3 regions of the Dysgonomonas sp. Shenzhen-Wh21 genome follow, and region 2 is predicted to be linked to each of the others. Evidence: riboswitches for the same ligand, from Rfam matches in the RefSeq annotation. Region 2 holds a riboswitch; each other region holds the start of a gene.

Region 1 (7,167 bases), on a different contig from region 2:
TCAAGAATGCAGATGTTATTGGATGGTTTAATGATGATCAGCTAATCTCTCAATTATGTATTTATCCCTGTCAAGTAAATATTCATGGGAAAATATTTTCAATGGGAGGGTTAACAGGAGTAGGTACATATCCTGAATATGCAAACCTTGGTTTGATGAATGATCTCATAAAATCAGGTCTAGAAATACATAACGCAACAATTCATTAAATTGGTCTATATATTCTAAGCCAAAAGGTTTTAAGATTAAACGCTCCCTTATTTTATTTCTTTCCATAACTGGAATTATGTTATTTATAAAAGGTCTTAAGTTTTCTTATTTAACAGGATACAGAAAAAAAATGTTTACATTATATCTATACTGTAAGAGGACAGAAATAAATATTCCGATTTCTTTCCTTTAAAATTAACCTAATTAGCCCATTCTGCATTTACTAATATCGGAAAATGATCTGAAGGAAATTTGCCGATGTTATAAGTATCAGTTAACATTCCCCATCTTTTTGTCTTAAAGTGCTTACTGAAATAGATATGATCCAATATTTCGTTGTTGCTTATAATAGCTCTATCTAAATTGTCTAATTCTTCAAGAGGCTTTCCCCAAGCATTATATGACGAGTTATTGGCATACGGTTGTTCAACATCATAATAGGTATCTCTTAAGACTTCCGAGTTATTAAGAAGCTGAGCCCAAGAACTATCCATTCCTCCATTTAGGTCTCCCATAAATATGACGGGATTATCCCCTACTATTTCTTTGATTTTAGTCAATATCAATTTACTACTTTCGTTGCGTGCATAATCTTTTTCATAATCATAATGAGCACTGAAAACGAAGAAGCTCTTGCCTGATTTGATATCCTGTAATTCAACCCATGTACAAATACGGTTGCAACAAGGAGCATCCCAACTTTTAGAAGGTACATTAGGTGTGGCAGACAACCAGAAGTCTCCATTACTCAGTACTCTGTATTTGTCTGTTTTGTAAAATATTGCGGAATGCTCCCCTTGTCCGTTACCGTCTCTTCCCTCCCCGTAATAATCATAACCGGGTAGAGCAATTTTCATATCCTTTAATTGATTCGGTAAAGCCTCCTGAGTTCCAAAGAAATCAAAGTCGTGATACTGTACTAACTTTGCAATATACGGAAAGCGATCTTTCCACATATTACCCACATCGGATGAATTGTCATTTCTAACATTATACGTTCCTACATTAAATTTTTGTGCATTTAGAGTAAAGGCAGTCATGAATAATACTGCACTAATAAAAATTTGTTTCATTATTTAATTAATTTGAGAATTAAAGGTAATAAGTAAATATAATTTCTTGATGATATATTCTCAGATTATAACTTTCTATAACGGTTTATGCAATAGAACTGATAAAAAAACTTATATATCGATACATATGATAAACTATGTTATTATGAGTTGTAACCAATCATCAGAGTTGGTGCACTTGATACAAACTACACTTTTATCACTTAAATAAATGTAACAAATTCTCCATCTCAGCCCAATATATATGAGTATATCCTGCAATTACATTTTTGTAGCGTAATAACTTTGTATCTACTGGAACCTCCTTTGCATTATACTGCTGCGTTATACTTTCCATGTTATTTTCAATATGTGAATAATGAAATTCGTGTCCTCTAATAGTTATACTATTATATTCAAATTGACGGTATCCTAATTTAAGCTTCATGTTTTCCATTGAAGCCTTTTGCTTGAAAATATCTACCATTGGATATTCTATCCCATCCTTATCTGCTATAGATGAAGACAGATACATCATTCCACCACATTCTGCAAGAATATTTCCTCCATTTTCCGCATAATCCTTAATAGCCCTATGTAGCAGTTTATTTTCGCTTAGCTGTTTTGCATATAATTCAGGATATCCTCCCGGGAAATAAACAAAATCTGACTTTGGCAAATATCTGTCTGTTAAAGGACTAAAGAAGGTCACCTCTCCTATTTTTCTTAAATATTCTATATTTTCATGATACATAAAATTGAAGGCTTCGTCGGCTGCAACTGCTATTTTCAGATTCAGAGAGGAATGTTCTTTAATTCGATGTAATTCTGGATTTCCTATTTTGACTTGCGTATATGATAGCAATTTATCAATATCAATATGTTTTTCTACAATTGATGCGGCAATATTAGCAAAGTCATCTAGAAGAAAATCTTGATCGATACTTAATCCCAAATGACGTGAAGGCACAGTCAGATTTTCATTTTTAGGCAGGTAGCCTAATGGGACTATACCGACATCGTGGCAAGCATCTGCGAGAAATTTATAATGACTTTCGGATCCAACATAGTTAAAAATTACTCCTAAGACATTTATCTTTTCATAAAATTCTTTGAATCCATACAATAACGGAGCTGCTGAATATGCCATAGATTTGGCATTTATAACCATAACAACAGGGATATTCAATAGTCCTGCAATTTCGGCACTGCTTCCTTTCATCTTGTCATATCCATCAAATAGCCCCATCACTCCTTCAGTAATACAAGCATCATTTCCTGATGCGTATTTTGAGTACAGATATCTGACGTGATTCTCTGTTGATAAGAATAAATCGAGATTAACCGACTTTTTACCTGAAGCCATATCATGATATTTGGTATCTATATAATCTGGTCCACACTTAAATGGTTGTACTTTAAGCCCTCTGTTCTTTAATGCTCTCAATAAGCCTAAAGTAACCGTTGTTTTTCCTGAACCCGAACTTGGCGCAGCTATAAGAAAGCTGGAAATCTCTTTCATGAGTAATCTGGTTTTATTTTCAGCAAAAGTATAAAAAGCCATCAATGAAATGAATTTTACCAAGAAAATATATTTTTTAAGAATTCTTTTTAATCCTATTTTTTTTCAATTACCTTTGAAGCCGCTTAGGTGATGTATTCAGACATTCGTCTGTTGCATAAAAGGGAATTCGGTCAGAATCCGAAACAGTGCCCGCTACTGTGAATTCCATAAAATTTTGAGTATCACCACTGCCACTGTCACAATGATGGGAAGGCCTCTCAAAATGGAACAAGTCAGGAAACCTGCCTAGCATAAATTAATAGATATTCCCGGGGTCAGGAATATAATTAACTAACATTATACTTCTTTTTTAATGAAACTAAGAATTATGCTAACAGCATTGCTATGCTGTATTGCAAGTATTTCGTTCGCTCAGTTGAGCTTGCGCGGAAGAGTTGTTGATGAAAATGAAAAGCCGATCGCTGGCGCCAGCGTATGGATTGAGTACACAACCATTGGAACATCCACAGATTTGAAGGGTGAGTTTAGTCTTGAAAAAATCCCGGAAGGTAATAATCTTCTAAGAATTAGTGCACTGGATTATAATGGAGCTCGTGAGACAATAAACAGATCTAATGACAACATCCTTATTCGTATGAAACATTCCCCTCTTAAACTGAATGAAGTAGTAGTAACAGGTACCGGCACAATCAACAAACTTAAAAACTCGCCCGTTGCAATAGATGTTATTTCTCAGAGGGAACTCCAAAACACGAATATTCCTACCTTCGAAAATGCCATGATTGCCTTAAATCCCTCTATGTCATTCACTCCTAATGCAATGGGTTCGTATATGCAGCTGAATGGATTAAGTAATAGATATATACTTGTGTTAGTCGATGGAAAAAAGCTTGGGGGCGATGTGGGTGGTAACGTCGATCTGAACCGCATTGATATGGGAAATATCAAGCGTATAGAAGTCTTGAAAGGAGCCGCCTCTTCTTTATATGGTTCGGATGCAATAGCTGGAGTTATTAATATTATAACCAATAAGCCAAAAGATTTGGTGAACTTCTCTACAGAGACACGCCTCTCTGAGTATGGACAATTTACTCAAAATGCTAACCTGTACTTGAATGTAGGAGGTTTCTCCTCCTCTACTTCTTTTCAGCGAAATCAGGCTGACGGTTGGCAACTTAATAAAAAGGAAATAATAAACGATGAAGAAGTAGATACGGATAAACAAGCCATGTTACGCTTCTATTCAGATGTTTTCAGCCAGCGTTTTGGTTATAAAGCGACAAAAGAATTGAGCATGTATGTAGAGGGAAGTCTTTTCGACAAAAAGTTTAAACGACCTGTAAGTGCTTATGGGTTCGATATGAAATATGTCGACTATTCGTTTGGTGCCGGTGCAAAATATTTATTGAAAAATAATGGTTTGATTTCATTAGACTGGAATACCGACCGTTTTGAATATTTTAAAGCTTACCTGAAAGAAACCAAAGACAAAAACGGTGTCACATTTATGCCGGGAGATGAAGAATTTGTGAGAAGGCAGAAGTACAATAATGTAAATTTGAAAGGTACATTCAACGCCGGAAAGTTCAATAAAGTAACTGTAGGGTCAGAGTACAAGGTAGACAACCTATATGCTCCGGCAGATAGCATCGGAGGTTCCAGAAATGTTTATACATTGGCTTTTTATGCTCAGGATGAAATAAATCTTTTCGGAAAGCTGAATATTGTTCCCGGAGTTAGATATATATACAATGAAACCTTCAAAAACAGGGTTACACCTAAAGTCAGCGCGATGTATACTCTTAATGATTTCAATTTCAGAGTATCATACGCTACAGGTTTTAAAACACCTGACTTAAAACAGTTATTCATGAAAACTGAAGTTACCAGCAAAGGTAAAACCACTTTAAGTGTAGGGAATAAAGATCTGAAGCCCGAAAGCTCAAACTATTATTCTGTCAATGCTGAATATATAAAGGATTTTCTTTCATTGGCTGTTACAGGTTATGTTAACAACCTTAAAAACAAAATCGACACATATGAAATAGAATTAACACCTGAAGAAATAGCTGAAGGATATAATAAGAAATCATCGTATCATAATATAGGTAGATCTCGTATTCAAGGTGTAGACTTTACTTTTAATTCATACCTTGGTTATAACCTTACCTTAGGAGGAGGATATAGTTATGTGAATGCTAAAGACCTAGATACAGGTAAGCGTCTTCAACGTATAAGTCGTCATACAGGAAATGTTAACCTGAATTGGTTTAAAGATTTCGGGTTATTCAAGTCAAATTTTAATTTAAACGGACGCCTGCAAAGCCGTAGATATTATGATGATGGTGATGATGCACGTGCTTATCAATTATGGAACTTTGCTACACGTCATACATTCAAGAGTATAAATGGTCTTGTATTTGAACCGGGTTTAGGTATTGAAAATATCTTTGACTTTGTAGATGATAAACCTTTCAACCGCAATTATGCGACTTTATCACCCGGACGTACATTTTATGCCAGCCTGAAAATTAAGTTTAGTAAGTAAGATTGTTTATGAAATCTTCAAACTTATTATACCTCTTTGTTTTCTGCTCAATTCTTTATTCCTGTTCTTCGATCGGGAATAAGGAGAATGAAAATATTGAAAAATATCAGCTAAGACATGCTCGTGGATTCAATGTAGAACAATATGAAGATTACAAATTGGTAACCGTACGTGACCCTTGGGATACAGTGCGTACTCTCTACCGATATATATTAATTGATCGTGATAAAGAAATTCCGACGAACCTGCCTAAAGGAACTATCGTAAAAGTACCATTGCCAACTGTGATCGCTTTTTCTACGATTCAATGTAGTATGTTGCAAGAAATAGATGAACATCATCGTATAACAGGGGTCTGTCAGGCCAAATATATAGACCTGCCTTATATCCAAGAACGATTGAAAGCCGGAAAGATTATAGATTTGGGCAGTATGCATAAACCGGATGTTGAACAATTAATCAATCTGATGCCATCTGCACTTATTGTATCAGCGATGGAAACCGGCATGGGCTATTTGGATAAGTTAAGAATTCCTATCATTGCTACTACTGACTATATGGAAGATACTGCTCTCGGTCGTGCCGAATGGATACGCTTCCATGCATTGTTTTACGGAAAAAAAGCGCTAGCCGACTCGCTTTTCCAAGAAACAGAACGCAGATACAATGAAATAAAAGATAGGGTAAAGAATGCATCTAATAAACCAACAGTATTCAACGACCTGAAATTTGGTAAAACATGGCGAATTGCTGGAGGAAAAAGCTATCTGGCAAATCTGATACGTGATGCGGGAGGCGAATACGTTTGGAATGATGATAATTCAACCGGATCGACACGCTTGTCTGCCGAAATGGTACTCGACAAAGCAGGATTGGCTGATATCTGGCTGTTGAAGTACAATCGAGAAGAAGATTTCACATATAATAGGTTGAAACAAGAAGATAAAATATATGCCCAGTTTGGTGCTTTTAATAAAAAACAGATATGGGGATGTAATACCGGCAGAGTCCATTATTTTGAGGATTTGCCGATTCATCCCGATTCTATATTGAAAGACATGGCAAAAATATTTCATCCGAATTTATTCACAGATAATAAATTAAGCTATTTCAAATCATTAGATGAAGAGATATTATGAAAAGGATTTTATTATATATTATGATACTATTTACCACTGTTGCAACATTTGCACATAGTGGAGGTAGTTACGAGTATTCTGATATTTTTAAAAGTATGCAGGCAAACGATAAAGCTGCTATTCTGATAGTTCATTTTGGTACTACTCATGACGACACTCGCGAACTGACAATAGAAGCTTTAAATAATCAGGTGAAACAAGTTTTCCCTTCCATTGAAGTAAGAGAAGCATATTCTTCACGTATTGTTATCAAAAGGCTTTCTGTACGTGGTATCTATAAAGTGAATCCATTAGAAGCTTTAAAACAACTTCATGCTGATGGATACACACATATATTAATACAGTCTTCCACTATTATCGATGGAGTGGAAATGGAATCTTTGTACAAAAATGTAGAAGATGTGAGCGGACTGTTTAAGGATGTACGTATAGGTACGCCATTGCTTTATTCTCCACAAGACTACGAAGAAGTTATAAAGGTTTTAACCGTAGAAAATAAAAAAAATGTTGCCTATATATGGGTCGGACATGGAACTTATGATGCTACTACAGCCCAATATGCGATGCTCGATTATATGCTTAAAGCGAAGGGGCATACAAACTGCTTTGTAGGAACTGTAGAAGGCTATCCCGAATTTGATGATGTTTTAGCACAATTAAAGGATTCGGGCTTGAAAGAGGTTGTTCTTATGC
Region 2 (9,472 bases):
TATTGTTTTGCCGATAATGAACCTTACCGCCGCAGTGGGTATGCTTGTAGGTGCAGGTTCAGCCAGCCGTATTTCAATATGCTTGGGTAGTGGTGATAAAGAAACAGCAGAAAAGATAATAGGAAACTCGTTCCTTATGACTCTTTTATTCACTGGAGTACTTGTTACTACGTTATTTATTTTTCTCGATCCTATATTATTAAGAATTGGAGCCACAAAAGAAACATTTCCGTATGCGAAAGAATTCTTACTTTATTACCTGCCCGGTAATATATTTCTGACCATGTGCTTCAATTTCAACAGCATGATGCGTGCTTCGGGCTATCCCCAGAAAGCAATGTATACGATGCTGATCGGCGTTATAGCCAACATTATAATAGCTCCAATTTTCATTTTCTGGTTCGAATGGGGAATAAAAGGTGCTGCGATAGCTACCATCATTTCGATGTTTATCGGGCTATGTTTTGTCATGTACCACTTCATGAACAAAAATAGCATGTTGCGTTTGCGTAGAAAGCATATTGGCTTAAACAAAAAAATAGTATGGGCGGTGGCAAGCATAGGTATGTCTCCGTTTTTCATACAAGTTGCAGCGTCTATCGTCGTATTCTTTATCAATAACAATCTGAAAACCTACGGAGGAAACATTGCTATCGAAGCTTATGCCATAGCAAATACTTTGATAATGATCATCGTAATGATTATGGTCGGGCTTACTCAGGGAATGCAGCCTATTGTAGGATATAATTATGGAGCCAAAAGAATACAGAGAGTTAAAGAAACCTTGTTTTATACAATAAAAGTCGGTGTGGCTATCGGCTGTATAGGTTTAGCCATAGGGATGCTGTTGCCGGACATGATAGTTAAACCGTTCAATCCGTCACCTCCTCTCGCTGCCGAAACAGCAAAAGCCTTACGGATTGTAACAATTATGTTACCACTAGTCGGATTCCAGATTGTGGTTACAAACTTTTTCCAATGTATAGGTATGGCAGGAAAATCAATTCTATTGAGTCTTACCCGTCAATTCCTATTATTATTGCCAGCCCTGTTTATATTACCGCAATTTTTCGGAGTAAACGGAGTATGGTATTCATTGCCAACGGCTGACTTTTCGGCAACTTTAGTAACTGCAACCTTGTTTATATGGCAGATAAATAAATTTAAGAAAATAGAATCCGCAGAGAGATTATAATATGATAGATCATTTGAACAAAGAAAATATCCTACAGCATTTCTCCATAACGGAGAATGACCTGCTTAAGGTAATAAACGAGGCTCTTGGTAAAGGAGGTGACTATGCCGACATATTTTTTGAGCACACTTTCAGCAATAGCATATCACTCCGTGATGGGGAAGTGAATCGTGCTGCCTCGAATATAGATTTCGGCGTAGGCATCCGGGTTGTTTCAGGAGATCAGACAGGGTATGCTTATGTAGAGAATACCCAAATAGCAGAGCTTCTGAAAGCTGCAAAAACAGCAGCAGGAATAGCCTCTATTCCGTCAAAAGGAACAACTCCGATAGAGATAAAAGAAAAGCATTTCAGAAATCACTATAAAATAGAAAGGCATTGGCTCAATGTCTCTGTAGCCGATAAAAAGTCATTTGTTCAAAAATTGAATGATCGAATTTTCGACTTAGACACTCGAGTCATCAAAGCCTCTGTAAGCCTGAACGATTCTACGTCTTACATTCTATTCTTTAACTCAGAAGGGATTCTTACATGGGATTATCGCCCAATGAGCCTTATGTCTGGATCTTGTACAATGGAACAGGGCGGCAAGATAGAAAACGGATATGCTTCACGTGCCTACCGAAAAGGTTTTGAGTATTTAAACAATGATCTGATAGAGACTTTAGCAAAAGAAGCCGTTGCACAAACCTCTCTGATGTTTGAAGCCATAAAACCCAAAGGCGGTGAGATGCCTGTAGTGATGGGTGCAGGAAGTTCGGGAATCTTATTACATGAAGCGATAGGCCATACATTCGAAGCGGATTTTAACAGAAAGAATATCTCTATATTTTCCGATCAACTTGGGAAAAAAATCTGTTCATCCGACATAAATGTTGTGGATGACGGCACCATAGACAATGCCCGAGGCACAATCAATTTTGATGATGAAGGAGTGGAAACCCAAAAAACGTATATTGTGAAAAATGGAGTTTTGGAAAGCTATCTCCACGACCGAATAAGTGCCAAGCATTACAATGTATTACCAACAGGGAATGGACGGAGACAATCGTTCCGCTATGCTCCCCTACCTCGTATGCGGGTAACATATATGGAAAACGGAAGTATTCCCGAAGCTGACATTATAGCGTCGGTAAAACAAGGCGTATATGTAGATAATTTCACCAATGGACAGGTACAAATCGGAGCAGGAGATTTCACCTTTTTCGTGAAAACAGGCTATCTGATTGAGAACGGAAAACTTACTCAACCTATAAAAGATATAAACATCATCGGCAATGGAGCCAAGGTACTCACCGACATTACAATGGTGGGCAATAATCTGAAAATAGATGAAGGCACATGGACTTGTGGAAAGGACGGACAGAGTGTGCCTGTAGGACAGGGGCTACCTTCGGTTTTAGTACGCAAGCTAACTGTAGGCGGAGAATAATATCAGAAATTTACAGCATAAAAAACAGGATCGATAATTCTCTGAGAAATCGATCCTGTTTTATTTTAAATATCAACTATTGCAAATTACTCATTGATAATACTGAAAAGCTCTTCTGCCGCTTCACGTGGGCCTTCTTTGCTTTTACCATCAATCGCCAAAGAAGTATGCATCTCTCCTATTTTTGCATCACTTTCGTCTAAAGCCAAGAAGAATTTACGTACAAGCTTTTCGGCTTTATCTCTTTCTTGCACAGGACCAAAAGGATTTGCAAAATAAGACTTAACAAGCCCTTTCTCGGTTGTTGTTCCTTTTGCCTTTCTTGCTCCGTCTTCAAAAACCTCTATTGCTTTATCGACATCCTCAAAGAAACTGATCTTTGTTTCCGATTCGGCATAGTTATTAGCATATAGCATATAGTCAATCGTATACCCTCTCGATATAACCTCATAAGTAGATATCGGAATCGTTACTCGTGCATTTATTCTATCGGGGTTAGTGTAGATACCTCTATCCAGCTGCGCAAAAGCATAAGCAGGATCTAAGTCATCGGTACGGACAAAGGCTCCTATTTCAGTACCATATCCTTTTATCTGTCCGTCTGCTTCAAATTGCAAATATCCCATATCATCGAATATTACACGCATGTGACGTATATATTTTTCGTTGAGCGTGCGGAAAGCTTCAAGACTTTCAGATTTACCGGCTCCACTATCACCCATTATGATAATATTTGCTTCTTTACCATTCTTCAGAGCAATATTTACCATAGCCCCATGAATAGGCAGATTGCCTCTTTCCATTTGCTTGATATTATGCAGCGTAAGAAGCATCTTCTTCATATAGCCAAAATAGTCGATATCATCGCAATAATTAGCATAACCAATCAATATATCATTCTTCTTATCCTTATGATAGAAAGTACGTTTTTCTTCATAGCCGTCAGGGTATCCAAATACGTAAATCAAATCAGGTTTCTTTCCTACATAATCATTGCCTTTAGCCAACTCAAACAAGTTAGCAAGACCTAAACCATGACACATAAAATCTTTATGGAAATAGACAAAAGCTAATAAGTTACCAACTTTTGCAGGATACAGAAACCACTCATCCTCATTCAGAATCAAATTAGCCAAAGGATTTGTTTGATGTTCCTGAAAAATACCATCTCTTGTATTCTTCTTTGTATATGAAATATAAGGAGGATTAATAACTACTGTTCCTATAAATGGTATAGATGCAAGCCCCTTATACTCTATCGGGCAATTCCATTGCATATCGTTAAGCATCAAGCCCGCATTCGCCCCTGCGATAGTCTGACGGTATACGCTATGACTGTATCCCATTACAGTTTCTTCTGTACGTCTGTAGATAGATAGAATCAACTCATTAAGAAGTTGGTTTGCTTGCACAAAGCGCACATTTTGAAGACCATCACCCATGCGATTGTTATGAACAACAGTAACCCTTTCCAGCCTTCTCCAATAGTTATAGAGCATTTCTATAAGTTCTATAAACAAGCCTTTATCCTTAAAGAATGGAGCAAATTTATTATTTACTACCAAAAGCTCATCTATTTCACATACAGTCAAAAGCTTCATAACCTCTATCAAAGACAAGGTGAGCTCTTCATCAGTTTTGAAATCTTTAATAAAATAATCGTAAATAATCTGGTTATCTTTCTTTATTCTGAAAATAAAGGATTCAACCACCCGATGAAACGCGTAACTACTTAAAATTTTCTGCCTGTTATCACAATACTTCAAAGAGAAATTGATGATAGCACGACCCCTGTTTAATGTAAATTCTTGCAGCATCTTTGTTATTAATTAGTTAATATATTAGTATCAAAATATTTTTATCCCTAAATCTTTTATCTTCTTTATTTTCTTTACACTCTTTTTCCGAAACAATAATGCGGCAATACATATACCGATTGCCAGACAAAAGAGTAAAGAAGATGTCAATATAAAATTGTAAACCGTGTCGTGTAATAAGAATGCTGTTTTTGCACCCGTCGTTCCCTCTTCGTATATTCTTATACATCCCAGCATCGTCTTGTAGGCATACAAACCCGGTATCATCGTTATACAAGCCGGCAATGTAAATACAACCGGAGGAGTATGTATTTTATGAGCACAATAGATACCCAAAAGCCCTATCACAACAGTCCCACTCAACGTAGCGGAGATCAAGCCAAAACCAAAATACAACAACGTAAAGCGAATAGCATGCCCCAGCCCTCCCAGCAAACCGGCAACCAACAATCCCTTCTTTGGCGTTTCGAACAATAGTGCAAAACCTATAGCAACAAAAAAACTAAGAAGAGCGTCTTTCAATATATCTATTAGCATAATCAAAAGTTATTTATTCCTATTATTGTCATACTAATAAACATACCTACAGCGATACATAAGAGAATAAATCCACCGAATGCTCCACGGGCAATACCTGTAGGGATATACCCTTCAAGCAAATCGATTATACTATTTATCAGAGGAACTCCCGGAATAAGGAATAATACAGAAGTAGCAATAGATGTTTGAGGCAAATAACCAAATCCCGACAAGATATTCAATCCTGATATGGTTGTTGTCACAAACGCTGAACAGATTACAATAACCATCAGGTTAAACTTTCTTTTAATCATCTCCTGACGCACCGCAAGCCCCACGAATGAGGCTACAAAAGCAAAAGCCCCATCTATTAAATTCCCCCCGGCAAGCAGACATAACGATCCGCAAGCTATTCCAATAAACAGACGAACAAGCCAAACAGAATAACGAGAGGTATCTTTCAATCTTTTTATACGCTGGTGCAACTCCTGCAAAGAAATCCGATCTTCGGCAAGTTCCCATGTCAGCAAACTGGTATTGGTGAGTATTCCAAAGTGTACCCCATGATGTATTATCTTTTTATTGGCTGTTACTATGTTTTCCTCATTATCCATATTGGTTACTGATACCGATACAGCAGTAAATGATATCAGCATTTCTACTTTATAGTTTGTCTTCTGTGCTATACGTTGTACATTCCTATTAATTCTTTCACAGTGGGCTCCCGATTCAAGCAAGAGGGTACTGACCTCCAATATGATGTCTACAAATTCCTTCAACGACAACTCTTTGTCTGAACGTGTGTCTGTGTCTTCTACATCTGCACATCGATCATCAACATGCGAATAATCAAGAACGTTTGCGCGCATTTCTTTCTAAACTTTTTACGATTAAACATAAATGTAAAAAGCTCTTTTGAACTTCTCAATGCTGCAATAAGAACACACCTGGATAATAACATCTCCTCCGACAAGAGGGATGAATGAAATTATTAGACATAACACTTTTATCGCGAAGCATTGTCAATCCGATTTAAGGCAGGTATCCTGGCTTTCACCATTTCTATTTTCCTTCCCATCTCTGCACGAAACAGTGGATTTTAAATAGAAACTTTCGCGGTGATTACAGTTGCGCGACAGCTCAGGACTTTCACCTGATTCCCTTTTCATCATTTTCTATGGATATAGTAAATGACACCAAAACCTGTGACAAAGTTATATGTTTTTAAGCATAAAAATAAACATTTAATGTGAAAATGCTTATTGATTGAGACTCTTCTCTTTTTGTTTTCTTTTATATCTTTTTGTATAGGAAAAAATAAAAAAGATGTGCTATTTATTATTTTTTCCTATACCTTTGCCTCCCGAAAGTTCTTTATCATTATTCTTCAACCGCTAAGGTGCCTCAGATATTGAGGAGAATAGGGAATCAGGTGAAAATCCTGGACAGACCCGCTGCTGTAAGCTCCTCCAAAGACTTTGAACAATACTCTATCCACTGTTCTTACACTGAATGGGAAGGATGCTCAAAGATAAAGTAAGTCAGAAGACCTGCCAAGACCATATAGTTTGAAGCTTTCGAGGAATAAAGCTGAAGATTTAGGATGGGACCTTTTTCATAAAGGGAAAAGCCTCCTCTATTTTATTTTTATTCTGTTACATTTATTTAAATACGTCTGTATTTATTTCTTATTCTATTCCACGTAAGCTCTGAAAATTGAGTACTTAGAAATTTATTTTATAACTAAATGGAAGCATATAAAAACTTTAAAGGCACACGGTGGCAAGAGGAAATCAATGTAAATGATTTTATACTCCAAAACTATAAAGAATACACAGGGGACGAATCTTTTCTACAAAACCCTACTGAGGCAACAATCAAGCTTTGGGAAAAGTTAAGCACAATGTTTATTGAAGAAAAAGAGAAAGGCATATATGATGCCGAGACTCGAATACCTTCTCAAATTGATGCTTATGGACCCGGATATATAGACCAAGAGCTGGAAAAAATTGTAGGAGTTCAAACAGACAAACCGCTAAAAAGAGCAATATTCCCTAACGGAGGTCTCCGTATGGTGAAACAGAGTTTGGCCGAATATGGTTATAAACTCGACAAAGGAACAGAAGAAATATTCTCAAAATACAGACGCACACACAACGAAGGAGTATTCGCAGCTTATACCGACAGCATCCGCAGAGCCAGAAGTAACGGATTGTTAACCGGCCTACCCGATGCTTACGGACGTGGACGTATTATCGGCGATTATCGCAGAGTAGCTCTTTACGGTGTAGATCGATTAATATCGGAACGAGAAAAACGTTTCCAAGAATGTGACCCAATTGTAATGACAGACGATCTGATTCGTCTTCGGGAAGAGCTAAGTTCGCAAATAGAAGCATTACTAGCCTTGAAACGTATGGCTGCTTCGTACGGGTTTGACATTTCTCAACCGGCGAATACAGCCCAAGAAGCTATCCAATGGACATACTTTGGATACCTGGGAGCTATCAAAGACCAAAACGGTGCAGCAATGAGCCTCGGACGTGTAACCACTTTCCTCGATATCTATATTGAAAGAGATTTGCAGGCAGGCTTAATAACCGAAATAGACGCACAAGAGCTTATCGATCATTTTGTGATGAAGCTACGTATTGTCCGTTTCCTTCGCACTAATGAATACAATGAACTATTTTCGGGAGATCCGGTATGGGTAACCGAATCGATCGGAGGTATGACAAACAACGGAAAGTCGATGGTTACGAAAAATAGCTACCGTATGCTTCATACACTATACAACCTAGGGCCTGCACCCGAACCTAATCTAACAATATTATGGAGCGACCGTTTACCCGAAAGCTGGAAGCATTATTGCGCCAAGGTTTCTATCGATACTTCATCACTTCAGTACGAGAATGACGACCTGATGCGCCCTCAACTAGGCGATGATTACGGCATAGCATGTTGTGTATCACCGATGCGAATAGGACATCAGATGCAATTCTTCGGTGCAAGAGCGAACTTGCCTAAAGCATTGCTATATACGATAAATGGAGGTAAAGACGAAATAACTAAAGCGCAAGTATTACCAAAACACTGGGTAGAAAAGGTATCAGGAGAGTATCTTGACTTTGAAGAAGTTTGGGAAAAATTTGACCGCACCTTGGATTGGGTTGCCGAAACTTACGTAAAAGCATTAAATATCATCCATTATATGCACGATAAATATTCATACGAAGCTTTAGAAATGGCTTTGCATGATGTTGATATCGTTCGGACACAAGCATTCGGGGTTTCGGGGTTATCCATTATCGCTGACTCTTTTGCTGCTATCAAGTATGGAAAAGTACGCATCGTAAGAAATGAAGAAGGTGACGCAGTCGACTATATTATAGAAAAAGATTACGTTCCGTTTGGAAACAACGACGACAAGACCGACAGGTTTGCTGTGGAAATAGTAGAAAAGTTCATGAGCAAAATCCGTAAACGTAAGATGTATAAAGATGCTATACCTACACAATCAGTGTTAACCATCACTTCAAACGTTGTTTACGGAAAGAAAACAGGAAACACCCCTGACGGACGACGTGGAGGAACACCTTTTGCTCCGGGAGCCAACCCTATGCATGGGCGTGATACCAGAGGAGCTGTAGCATCACTTTCATCTGTAGCGAAGCTTCCGTTTGCTCATGCAAATGACGGCATATCATATACTTTCGCTATTACGCCAAACACATTGGGTAAAAACAGAAAAGAAGAAGCTCAAAACCTCAGCGGACTTCTTGATGGTTACTTCTTACAAACAGGTCACCATCTCAACGTTAATGTATTTGACAGGAATCTGCTTATCGATGCGATGGAACATCCTGAAAAATATCCTCAGTTGACAATACGTGTATCAGGTTATGCTGTTAATTTCGTAAAACTTACAAAAGAGCAGCAATTAGATGTGATAAACAGAACGATTACTACATCATTCTGATACCCCATTAATACATATATGGTTGCCCCAAAAGTGTTTTAAATTTTGGGGCAATATCTTCTCTTATTAGGAAGAAAATCAATTATGAAAGGTTTAATTCATTCTTTCGAGTCTTTTGGAACTAAAGACGGCCCGGGTATAAGGTTTGTATTTTTTATGCAGGGCTGCCCTCTTCGTTGCCTCTATTGCCATAACCCAGACACATGGAATATGAACGATAAGGAGTACGAACTGATTCCGGAAGAGGCTTTCGAAGAAGTAAAGAAGGTAAAAAACTTCATACGCAATGGGGGTATAACCATTTCGGGAGGAGAACCCCTGCTACAACCTCAGTTTATTATCGAACTATTTAAGATGTGCAAGAATGAAGGTTTACATACAGCTATAGACACATCAGGATATATATTAAATGATAAGGTAAAGGAAGTTTTAGAGTACACAGATCTTGTACTGCTAGATATTAAACATATCAATCCTGATAAATATAAAAACCTCACAGCAAAACCACTAGAGCCAACACTTCGCTTCAT
Region 3 (9,472 bases), on a different contig from region 2:
GATAATCTTTCTTGAAAGCTTAAATATATATTCTTTAGTTTCTACAAAAAAATAGAGGCTGATTACATTGTTTAATCAGCCTCTATATCGAAAAGACAATTTATTTAGTTTTATTTCGCTTCAATTGCATTATCCTTATTCTTTTCTTCTTTCTTGAAGATAGCCCAAGCTATTGGGGTAGCAACGAATACAGAAGAATATGTACCGATAATAATACCGATGAAGATCGCAAATGTGAAGCTTCTGATAGTATCACCACCTAATAAGAAGATACAGAATACAACCAACATAGAACTCAATGATGTATTCATCGTACGTCCTAATGTTGAGTTCAATGCCTCATTAATAGTTTCGGTTATATTGCGTTTTGGATACATGTTTCTGATCTCGCGGATACGGTCGAAGATTACAACCTTGTCATTGATAGAGTAACCTACTACTGTCAACACCGCAGCAATAAACGACTGGTCTATTTCCATCGAGAATGGCATTATCTTATATAGTAAAGAGTATAAGAAAATAACCAATACAGCATCGTGTGCTACTGCGAAGAATGTACCTGCCGAGAACGCTATGTTGCGGAAACGTATAAGGATATAGACAGCCATACATATTACGGCAATCACAACTGCGATTGTAGCAGCGGTCTTCAAGTCGTCGGCAACACTTGGCCCTACACGTTGAGAACTTTGTATATAGTTGTCGATTGTTGTATTTGGTGCCAAATATTCTTTCAATGCACTAGTCATTTTAGCTCTGATCTCTGTTTCTACAGCATCTGTTGCTTCTTCTACTTTGTAGTTTGTAGTAACACGCACCTGACTTGTTGTAGAAGATTGCGTTGCTGATCCACTAGTCAATACAAGAACCGTAGAACCTTGGAATTCTGGAACTAGTAGTTTTTCTATATCATCAGCATTTACATTCTTATCGAAACGGATCAAATAGTTTCGTCCACCTGTAAAGTCAATACCTCCGTTCAATCCATTGATAAATAATGAAGCCAATCCTGACACCAAAATGATGGCAGAGAAGATAACAACCTTTTTGGTCATTCCCAAGAAATTGATATTTGTATTCAAAAACAGTTTCTTAGAAAGAGATGTAGAGAATGTAAGATTTCTGAATTTACCTTTTTCGAGCATATATTCATAGAATATACGTGTCAGGAATACAGAAGTAAGGAACGAAGCAATGATACCAATTATCAACGTTGTAGCAAATCCTTGTATCGGACCTGTTCCGAAGTATGCAAGAATGATGGCTGTAATTACCTGAGACACGTGACCGTCGAAGATAGCAGAAAATGCATGTTTGTAACCGTCTACTACGGCAACTTTCACGTTTTTACCCGCTCTTAATTCTTCCCTTGTACGCTCATAAATCAATACGTTAGCATCCACAGCAAGCGCAAGTGCCAATACAAGCCCTGTTATACCCGGTAGTGTCATTACCGCTCCAAAAGCAGCTAGAATACCTATGGTGAAGAACAAGTTGACAATTAGCGCCGAGTTTGCGATTAACCCCGGTATCAATCCGTAAATAACGCAGATATAGATCATCAATAATACCAAGGCTAATAAGAATGAGAATATACCGGCAGTAATAGCTTCCTGTCCGAGAGATGGCCCTACAATATCTTCTTGTACGATATGTACACCTGCTTTCATCTTACCAGACTTAAGAACGTTCTCTAAGTCTTTTGCATCATCTACAGTAAAACGACCTGTGATCTGAGAACGGCCACCTTCAATTTTATTTTGAACGTTTGGTGCAGAATATACAGATCCATCAAGAACGATAGCGATGCTTCTTCCTTGCTCAGCTCCTGTAATAGTAGCCCAACGTTGTGCTCCTGTAGTATTCATCTGCATATCTACTTCCCATGCAGAACCGTGTTGAGATTGGTCAGCTTTAGCCGAGATCACAACATCTCCGTCAAGAGCCGGACCTTTTTTAATACCATCACCACGAAGAGAATATAGTGCGAATTGTGTTTCTTTTGCATCTTCAGCTTTGAAGCCCCAAGCAAATGTTAAGTCGCCAGGGTACAAATCTTGATATCTGTGTAAAATTCTATTTACGGCAGCTGTATCTGTTTTATTTACAAAACCGACGATAGCTCCACCTGCAAAGGTTGTAAAGTAGGAGCGAAGAGGTTTTGTAAATCCTAGATTATCGGTGCTTTCTACTTTTACAGAGTCTGTGGTCGCAGCAGCTAGAGAATCTGTAGCTACAGGTGCAGTAGTACCATTTGCAGCTAACACTTCTTTCGAACGCTGATCCATCAACTCAATATAGTTTTGGATTTCCTGTAGGTTGTATGTTTTCCAGAACTCAAGATTTGCGCTACCTTGCAATAGTTTCTTCACACGTTCAGGTTCTTTAACTCCCGGCAATTCGATTAGTATACGTTCTGCACGGTCTAGTTTCTGAATGTTAGGAGCAACTACCCCAAATCGGTCGATACGCGTACGCAACACATTGAATGAGTTATCAGCAACGCTTTGCAATTCTGTTCTTAAAACAGCTACTACTTTATTATCATCATCGGTAGGAGATACCTGATCTCTCAGTTTTGTACTGAATATCGATGCTAATTTGTTATTGCCGTTACTAGCTTTGAATTTATCAACAAAAATAGAGATATAGTCTCGGTTACTTCCTTTTCTGTTTTCGTCCGAAGCCTGTCCTAAAGCTGTTTGAAACGCCTCATTGTCGGGATCTCCAAGTGAACGAAGTACTGCGGCAGCGTCTACTTCCACAATAACACTCATACCACCTTTAAGGTCTAGCCCGAGGCCAATTTCTTTCTCACGGCATTCTTTCAGAGTATAGCCGATGCTATCTCCAATGCCAAGGATACCTTTAGGCCAAACTTTCTCTGTAGACATTGAGTCTATGTAGAAAGTATATTGCTTATTATACAACTCATCATAGAGTAGTTGATCGCCTTTTGCATGCTCCGTAGCGTATGCAGCTGCGTATTCTTCCGCTTTCTTATCGTAACTTCTTGTTACAAACGTAAAAGACAAGTAAAACAAACAAACTAATGTTAGGAGTATTGCAAAAGTAATTACAAAGCCTTTGTTTTGCATTTTGGATTTTACTTTTTGTTATTTAATTATATTATTTCTATTTTCTTCAAAATTAATAAAATACACATATATCCCGGACACCTCTTTTCAATAAAATGAGGCCTAATGGAGATATATGCACACTTTTAGGCGTGCAAATATAATCTTTTATTCTTTACAAATCATAATAAATATAAAGAAATTAGAGATTAAGCAAATATGCAAATCGGTAGATAATAGTTTTATACTCTATGCCGATAAACATACTCTTGCATTGATGTATTACTAATTTTCTTCCTGTTTTCTTATTTCCGCTCGTTTGATCTTTCCACTAATCGTTTTAGGTAGTTCTTCAACAAACTCGATAATACGAGGATATTTGTACGGAGCTGTAACCTTTTTTACGTGGTCTTGTATCTCACGCTTCAGGTGGTCATTGGCTTTGTTCTTATAGTCCATAGCTAATACAATGGTCGCTTTTACTACCTGTCCGCGTATTTCGTCCGGTACTCCGGTGATAGCACACTCTACAACAGCAGGATGTGTCATCAAAGCACTTTCTACTTCAAAAGGTCCGATACGGTATCCCGAACTTTTAATAACATCGTCTATGCGTCCTACAAACCAATAATAGCCATCTTCGTCGCGCCAAGCCATGTCTCCCGTATGGTATACATTATCATGATACACCTGTTTTGTTAGTGCCTCGTCACGATAATAACCCATAAATAGACCTAGTGGTTTCCATTTGTCGGTCTTAATAACAACTTCACCTACTTCGCCATCTTCTACCGAGCGACCGTCTGCTGCTATTAAGTCCATATCATACGCCGGATTGGGTACACCCATTGCTCCGGGTTTTGGTTCCATCCATGGGAAAGTAACAATAGTCGGCGTGGTTTCAGTTTGCCCGAAAGCCTCCATCATCTTTATTCCTGTACCTTTATAGAATGCCTCGAAAACAGATGGATTGAGAGCTTCACCTGCTGTAGTGGCGTACTCCAACGAAGATAAGTCGTAGTGAGACAGGTCTTCGCGAATCATAAAGCGGAATACTGTCGGAGGTGCGCAAAAAGAAGTGATTTTATGTTTCTCTATAAGGTGTAATACCAATTGAGGTGTAAATTTTTCATGATCAAATACCATTACAGCCGCACCGGCTATCCACTGTCCGTATAGTTTTCCCCAGACGGCTTTTGCCCATCCCGTATCGGCAACTGTAAGATGCAGGCTGTTTTCGTGCAGGTTGTGCCAATATTTAGCTGTTACAATATGCCCTAAAGGGTAAGCAAAATTGTGAATTACCATTTTCGGTTCTCCTGTTGTACCTGAAGTAAAATACAGCAGAGAAATATCATCATTGGTATTTACATGATCGGGACGTACAAAAGGCTTCGCTTCTTTTATTCCTTTATGGAAATCGTTCCATCCCGAAGGTATATTTTCCCCGCATGCAATAAGGCACTTCACTGTTGGCGACTCCGCCATTGCTTCATTTATGTGACTTATGACAGTTTCGTCATTTACACTCAGGATTGCTTTTATACTTGCCGCATTATTGCGATAAACGATGTCTTTTTTTGTTAATAGATGAGTCGCCGGAATCGCAACAGCGCCTATCTTGTGCAGAGCTATAACAGCAAACCAAAATTCGTAGCGTCGTTTCATGATAAGCATTACCATATCTCCATGTCCTATGCCTAACGACTGAAAATAAGCAGCTGTACGGTCGCTCTGTTCTTTGATGTCTGCAAATGTGAAATCGATGTGTTCTCCCTGGTCATTTCCCCAACAAATAGCTCTTTTGGTAGGGTTTATTCGTGCCCATTCATCAACTACATCATATCCAAAATTAAAATTATCAGGAATCTCAACGTGATAATGCTTTGCAAAATCTTCAGTTGAAGTAAAATGAATTTGTTTTACAAATTTTTCCAACATTATATAATGGTGATTAATCTTTTAGTAAATGAAAATACCAGCTTACAGCACAACAGCAATAAACTTCACTCGCTTTCCGTCCAAAGCTTTCATTCCATGGGGTAGGCTTGAATCGAAGTAGATACTATCACCTTCTTCCAATATCAAATCTTTCCCATTTATTTGTAAAAGCATCCGTCCTTCAAGGATAAGGTTAAACTCTTGCCCGGTATGTGTGCTATGATGTATCCTTACACTATCTTGCTTGGGTTCTACTGTGACTTCAAACACATCAGCCTTTCGATTGTTAAATCCACCGGCTAGCGTCTGATAGCTGTAATCTGAAACACGCTTCACAGCTAAACCTTTTCCCTTGCGCGTCAAAAAATAGCTGCTCATGCGAGGTTCGTCGGCAAACATCAGTACAGAAACATCTATATTATGTTTCGAAGCAATGTTTTTCAGTGTACTGATAGTCAAATCTTTTCTCCCTTCTTCATATTCGAGGTATACCACAGGATCGATACCACATGATGAAGCGAACTCTTCGGTCGTCATATCCAAAGCCTCACGGAGGCCTTTCAGACGCTGACCTATCTGCTTAATATCTTCATTCATACCTAAAATGTATTAAATTGATTCCTCTTTTTCGGGCTTATCCTTTCTTTCTTTTTGTGTTTCGGATATTAGTATTTGCATTGCTTTAGGGATGCCGGCTTTAAATTCAAGCAATTCCCCTGTTCTTGGATGTTTCAAAATTAGTCCCCCGGCATGAAGGGCAATTCTTTTGATCGGATTATTTGAAGCACCATATTTCTTATCGCCAACAATCGGATGTCCGATCTGTTGCATGTGTACTCTTACTTGATTTTTGCGTCGTGTTTCAAGGTCAAAATCCAATAATGAATAGCCACCTTTCGATTTTTGTGTCTTGTAATGAGTAACAGATTTCAGTCCTCCGTTATCGATAAGAGATGACATCATTACAAAGTTCTTGTTCTCGGTAAGCCACGATGTTACAGTTCCATTTTTAGGGTTCGGACGTCCTTCTACAATTGCCATGTATGAATACTTAGGTACAAGGTTGTCCCAGTTTTTCTGGAAAATATCCTGGAGCTCCATGTCTTTCGCAAAGATCATAAGTCCCGAAACTTCTCTGTCGAGGCGATGCAGAACATAAACACGTGCTTTTTTATCTTTTTTCTTTACGTATTCATTCAGAGAGTTATATACAGTGCGTGACTTTTCCTTATCTGTAGCTACAGATAGAAATCCTGCTTCTTTTTCGATGACGAGTAAGTCGTCGTCTTCAAATACAATCTTTAATCCCTTCAATCTCTTTTCTTTTCGAGACTGATCGTATTTCATAACAGAGACCTTATCTTTTGCCTTCAGTTCGAAATCGAATTGGGTGATAAGCTTTCCGTTTACTTTGATTTGTTTATGTGCAAGAAGCGATTTCACTGCGTTGCGGCTTTTACGTACTTCTTTTTGGACAAGGAAATCTAGCAATTGAGCCGGTTGATCAACTTTTATTTCCTGCAATACTTTATCTCTGGTTGTATTCCTCATTTCATTTATATATGAATATGAAACAAAGGTAAGCGTTTTTCTTTTAAGATAAACACAACATTAGATGTCGATTTACAAATATTAATTTAAATCATGGCTGCTTAAGGTTGGAGAATTTTAATGCATAGAGGCATAAAACACAGGATAATATCTTTCGCATGAAGCATGCTAGTGGAATTAACATTTATATTTTGTCTTTCAATATAATTTATCCTTACCTTTGCAGCACTTTGTTTCGTTTGTTAACGAATTAAAAGGGAATCAGGTGAAAATCCTGAACAGACCCGCTGCTGTAAGCTCTGTAAAGCTTGTGCAACATAGCCACTGTTATTCAAAATGGGAAGGCTGTACAAGTTGGAGTAAGTCAGAAGACCTGCAAAGTAATAGTTCGGACAGCTTTCGAGGAATAGAGCTTAAGAAACAGTGTCAAGATTATATAGTCTTTTCTTTGTTCTTATCGAAAGCATTTTATTGAATAATTTGTGAAGATGAGGACTTTTTTATTCTCCCTTATATTTTTATTTGTAGTAGGCTGTATGCATGTACAGGCTCAGATTAATGATAGTCTCAATGCAAAGAAACTGTCAGAGATAGAAATTTCTGCACAGATCAAACCTTCTGTCTCACGATCTACAACTCCACTTCAAGTGATTGATAATACAGAGATTGAACGAATAGGAATACTGTCCGTGTCTGATGCTGTACGTCGTTTTTCGGGAGTTACAGTAAAAGATTATGGAGGTATTGGAGGTATGAAGACTGTCTCAATAAGGGGGATGGGGGCACAACATACTGCAGTTAGTTATGATGGTGTTACGATGAGTAATGTTCAATCCGGACAGATTGATATCAGCCGTTTTTCGTTGGAAAATGTTTCCATGATAAGTCTCTCCATTGGTCAATCTGACGATATATTCCAATCTGCACGATCATATGCATCAGCCGGCTTATTAGAGGTAATAACATCAAACCCTGCCTTTAAGAATAAATCATATAATGGAAATATACAAGTTAAAGCTGGTTCTTATGGGCTTTTCAATCCTACTGTCTATTATGCACACCGACTGAATAAGAAATTCTCTCTTTCGTTAAATACAGGATGGGAAAGAGCAGACGGAAGATATAAATTTACATTTAAGAATGCCGACCAGACAGAAGAACGTAAGCGTAGAAATTCGGATGTCAATATCTGGCGTACAGAATTAAACCTTTATGGGAGTATGGGTAAAGCTGGCGAGCTGAAATTTAAGGTAAATTATTATGATTCGGAGAGAGGTTTGCCGGGTTCTGTAATTTTCTACAGAGACGACAATGAAGAAAGAGTCTGGAACAAGGATTTGTTCTCCCAGCTATATTACAAAAATAAAGTTAATGATAAAATAAGTATAAAAGGACAATTAAAATTTAGCCGCAACCATTATAAATATCTGTCAATAACCAATAATACAGCAGAAAACAAACAAGAAGACCGCATCACTCAGTATGAATACTATGCATCAGCAGGTATGATATGCAAACCTCTTAAATATCTATCTATAAGTTTATTTGAAGATATATTTCAGAATAGATTGAACAGTAATTTTGAAGATGTAGACAAGCCGAAGAGAATTTCATCACTCACAGCTTTGGCTGCTCAATTTACTAATAAATATCTAACCGTAACCGGAAGCCTTTTGGCTACTTATGTTGATGAAAGTCTTCAAACGGGAGAGTCACCTGAAGATAAGAAAAAGATAACGCCATCTATAAGTGTATCATACTTACCTTTCGAAGAAGCCAATTTAAGACTTCGTGCATCTTATAAAAAGATATTCAGAGTGCCAACTTTTGATGATATGTATTACATACGCATGGGCAATATAAATCTAAAACCGGAATATGCTACACAATACAATATAGGATTGACTTGGACAAAAAAAATATCTGAGACCATTGACTTTATGAGTGTATCTTTAGATGGTTACAGAAATAAAGTAGATGATAAAATTGTGCCTTTTCCTACAATGAATATTTTTAAGATGCGCAATTATGGAAAGGTAGATATGACTGGGGTGGATCTGAATACGCGTCTCCATGCATTGTTAACATCTCAAATATCATTAAATATCACAGGTAATTATAGTTATCAGAGAGTTATAGATGTAACAGATAAAAATAGTAAAAACTATAAAGATCAAATCCCTTACACACCGCGTCATTATGGTTCGGCATCGGTAAGTTTAGAAAACCCTTGGTTAAATTTTGCCTATACTGTTATTATATCAGGCAAACGTTACGCTCTTGATCAGAATATACCAAAAAATGAGATAGAATCATATACAGATCATAGTATTTCACTAAATAAGTCTTTTATATTAAATAATAATAGCTTACGCCTCCAACTCAATTTAATTAATCTGACAAACAAGAATTATCAAATTGTACAATATTATCCTATGCCGGGACGATCTTTTACAATATCAGCTAATTATAATTTTTAAATATTTATTCATATGAAAATAAATAAAATTTTTTACGCATTTCTCTTTGTAGCATTAGTTTTAGGATTCGCATCATGTAGTGATGACGAAGGCTATCCTGTTGTTGAACCACCTATTGTTGAGCCACCTGTTGTTGAACCACCTTTGGTAGGAACAGGATCATATATATTAAATAGTGGAAAAAGCGGAAGTAATAACGCAAATATTGCTTATTACGACTATGAAACAGGAAAGGTTACTTACAATGTCTTCGAATCAATAAATAGTAAAGGACTGGGAGATACTGGACAAGATATAATAACTTACGGAGATAGAACTTATATAGCAGTATCAGGATCTGCTGTTATTTATGTTTTGGACAAAACGGGTAAAATATTAAGTACTATAGAATCTACTAAAGAAGGAAAAAAGCAACAGCCGAGA

Evidence for each region. Region 2 has a riboswitch for cobalamin ahead of pflB (formate C-acetyltransferase). Riboswitches for the same ligand answer to the same signal wherever they lie in the genome.
Region 1: linked by a shared signal. The riboswitch ahead of LDB17_RS06095 (TonB-dependent receptor) and the one ahead of pflB (formate C-acetyltransferase) in region 2 are both predicted to bind cobalamin.
Region 3: linked by a shared signal. The riboswitch ahead of LDB17_RS09215 (TonB-dependent siderophore receptor) and the one ahead of pflB (formate C-acetyltransferase) in region 2 are both predicted to bind cobalamin.

What each region holds. Positions count from the first base shown of each region.
Region 1 covers NZ_JAIXHZ010000090.1:602-7,768, reverse strand. Annotated here, with positions in the region: partial or broken gene LDB17_RS06110 (GNAT family N-acetyltransferase) at 1-209, shown strand, start outside; gene LDB17_RS06105 (endonuclease/exonuclease/phosphatase family protein) at 411-1,283, opposite strand; gene LDB17_RS06100 (cobyrinate a,c-diamide synthase) at 1,483-2,826, opposite strand; cobalamin riboswitch at 2,895-3,091, shown strand; gene LDB17_RS06095 (TonB-dependent receptor) at 3,140-5,335, shown strand; gene LDB17_RS06090 (ABC transporter substrate-binding protein) at 5,344-6,474, shown strand; gene LDB17_RS06085 (sirohydrochlorin cobaltochelatase) at 6,471-7,167, shown strand, end outside.
Region 2 covers NZ_JAIXHZ010000126.1:1,485-10,956, forward strand. Annotated here, with positions in the region: gene LDB17_RS08205 (MATE family efflux transporter) at 1-1,195, shown strand, start outside; gene LDB17_RS08210 (TldD/PmbA family protein) at 1,197-2,627, shown strand; gene LDB17_RS08215 (phosphoenolpyruvate carboxykinase) at 2,714-4,444, opposite strand; gene LDB17_RS08220 (threonine/serine exporter family protein) at 4,475-4,981, opposite strand; gene LDB17_RS08225 (threonine/serine exporter ThrE family protein) at 4,984-5,832, opposite strand; cobalamin riboswitch at 5,982-6,179, opposite strand; cobalamin riboswitch at 6,344-6,536, shown strand; gene pflB (formate C-acetyltransferase) at 6,711-8,942, shown strand; gene pflA (pyruvate formate-lyase-activating protein) at 9,027-9,472, shown strand, end outside.
Region 3 covers NZ_JAIXHZ010000132.1:29-9,500, reverse strand. Annotated here, with positions in the region: gene secDF (protein translocase subunit SecDF) at 111-3,098, opposite strand; gene LDB17_RS09230 (AMP-binding protein) at 3,363-5,018, opposite strand; gene LDB17_RS09225 (helix-turn-helix domain-containing protein) at 5,061-5,615, opposite strand; gene LDB17_RS09220 (RluA family pseudouridine synthase) at 5,628-6,569, opposite strand; cobalamin riboswitch at 6,783-6,965, shown strand; gene LDB17_RS09215 (TonB-dependent siderophore receptor) at 7,058-9,049, shown strand; partial or broken gene LDB17_RS09210 (DUF5074 domain-containing protein) at 9,062-9,472, shown strand, end outside.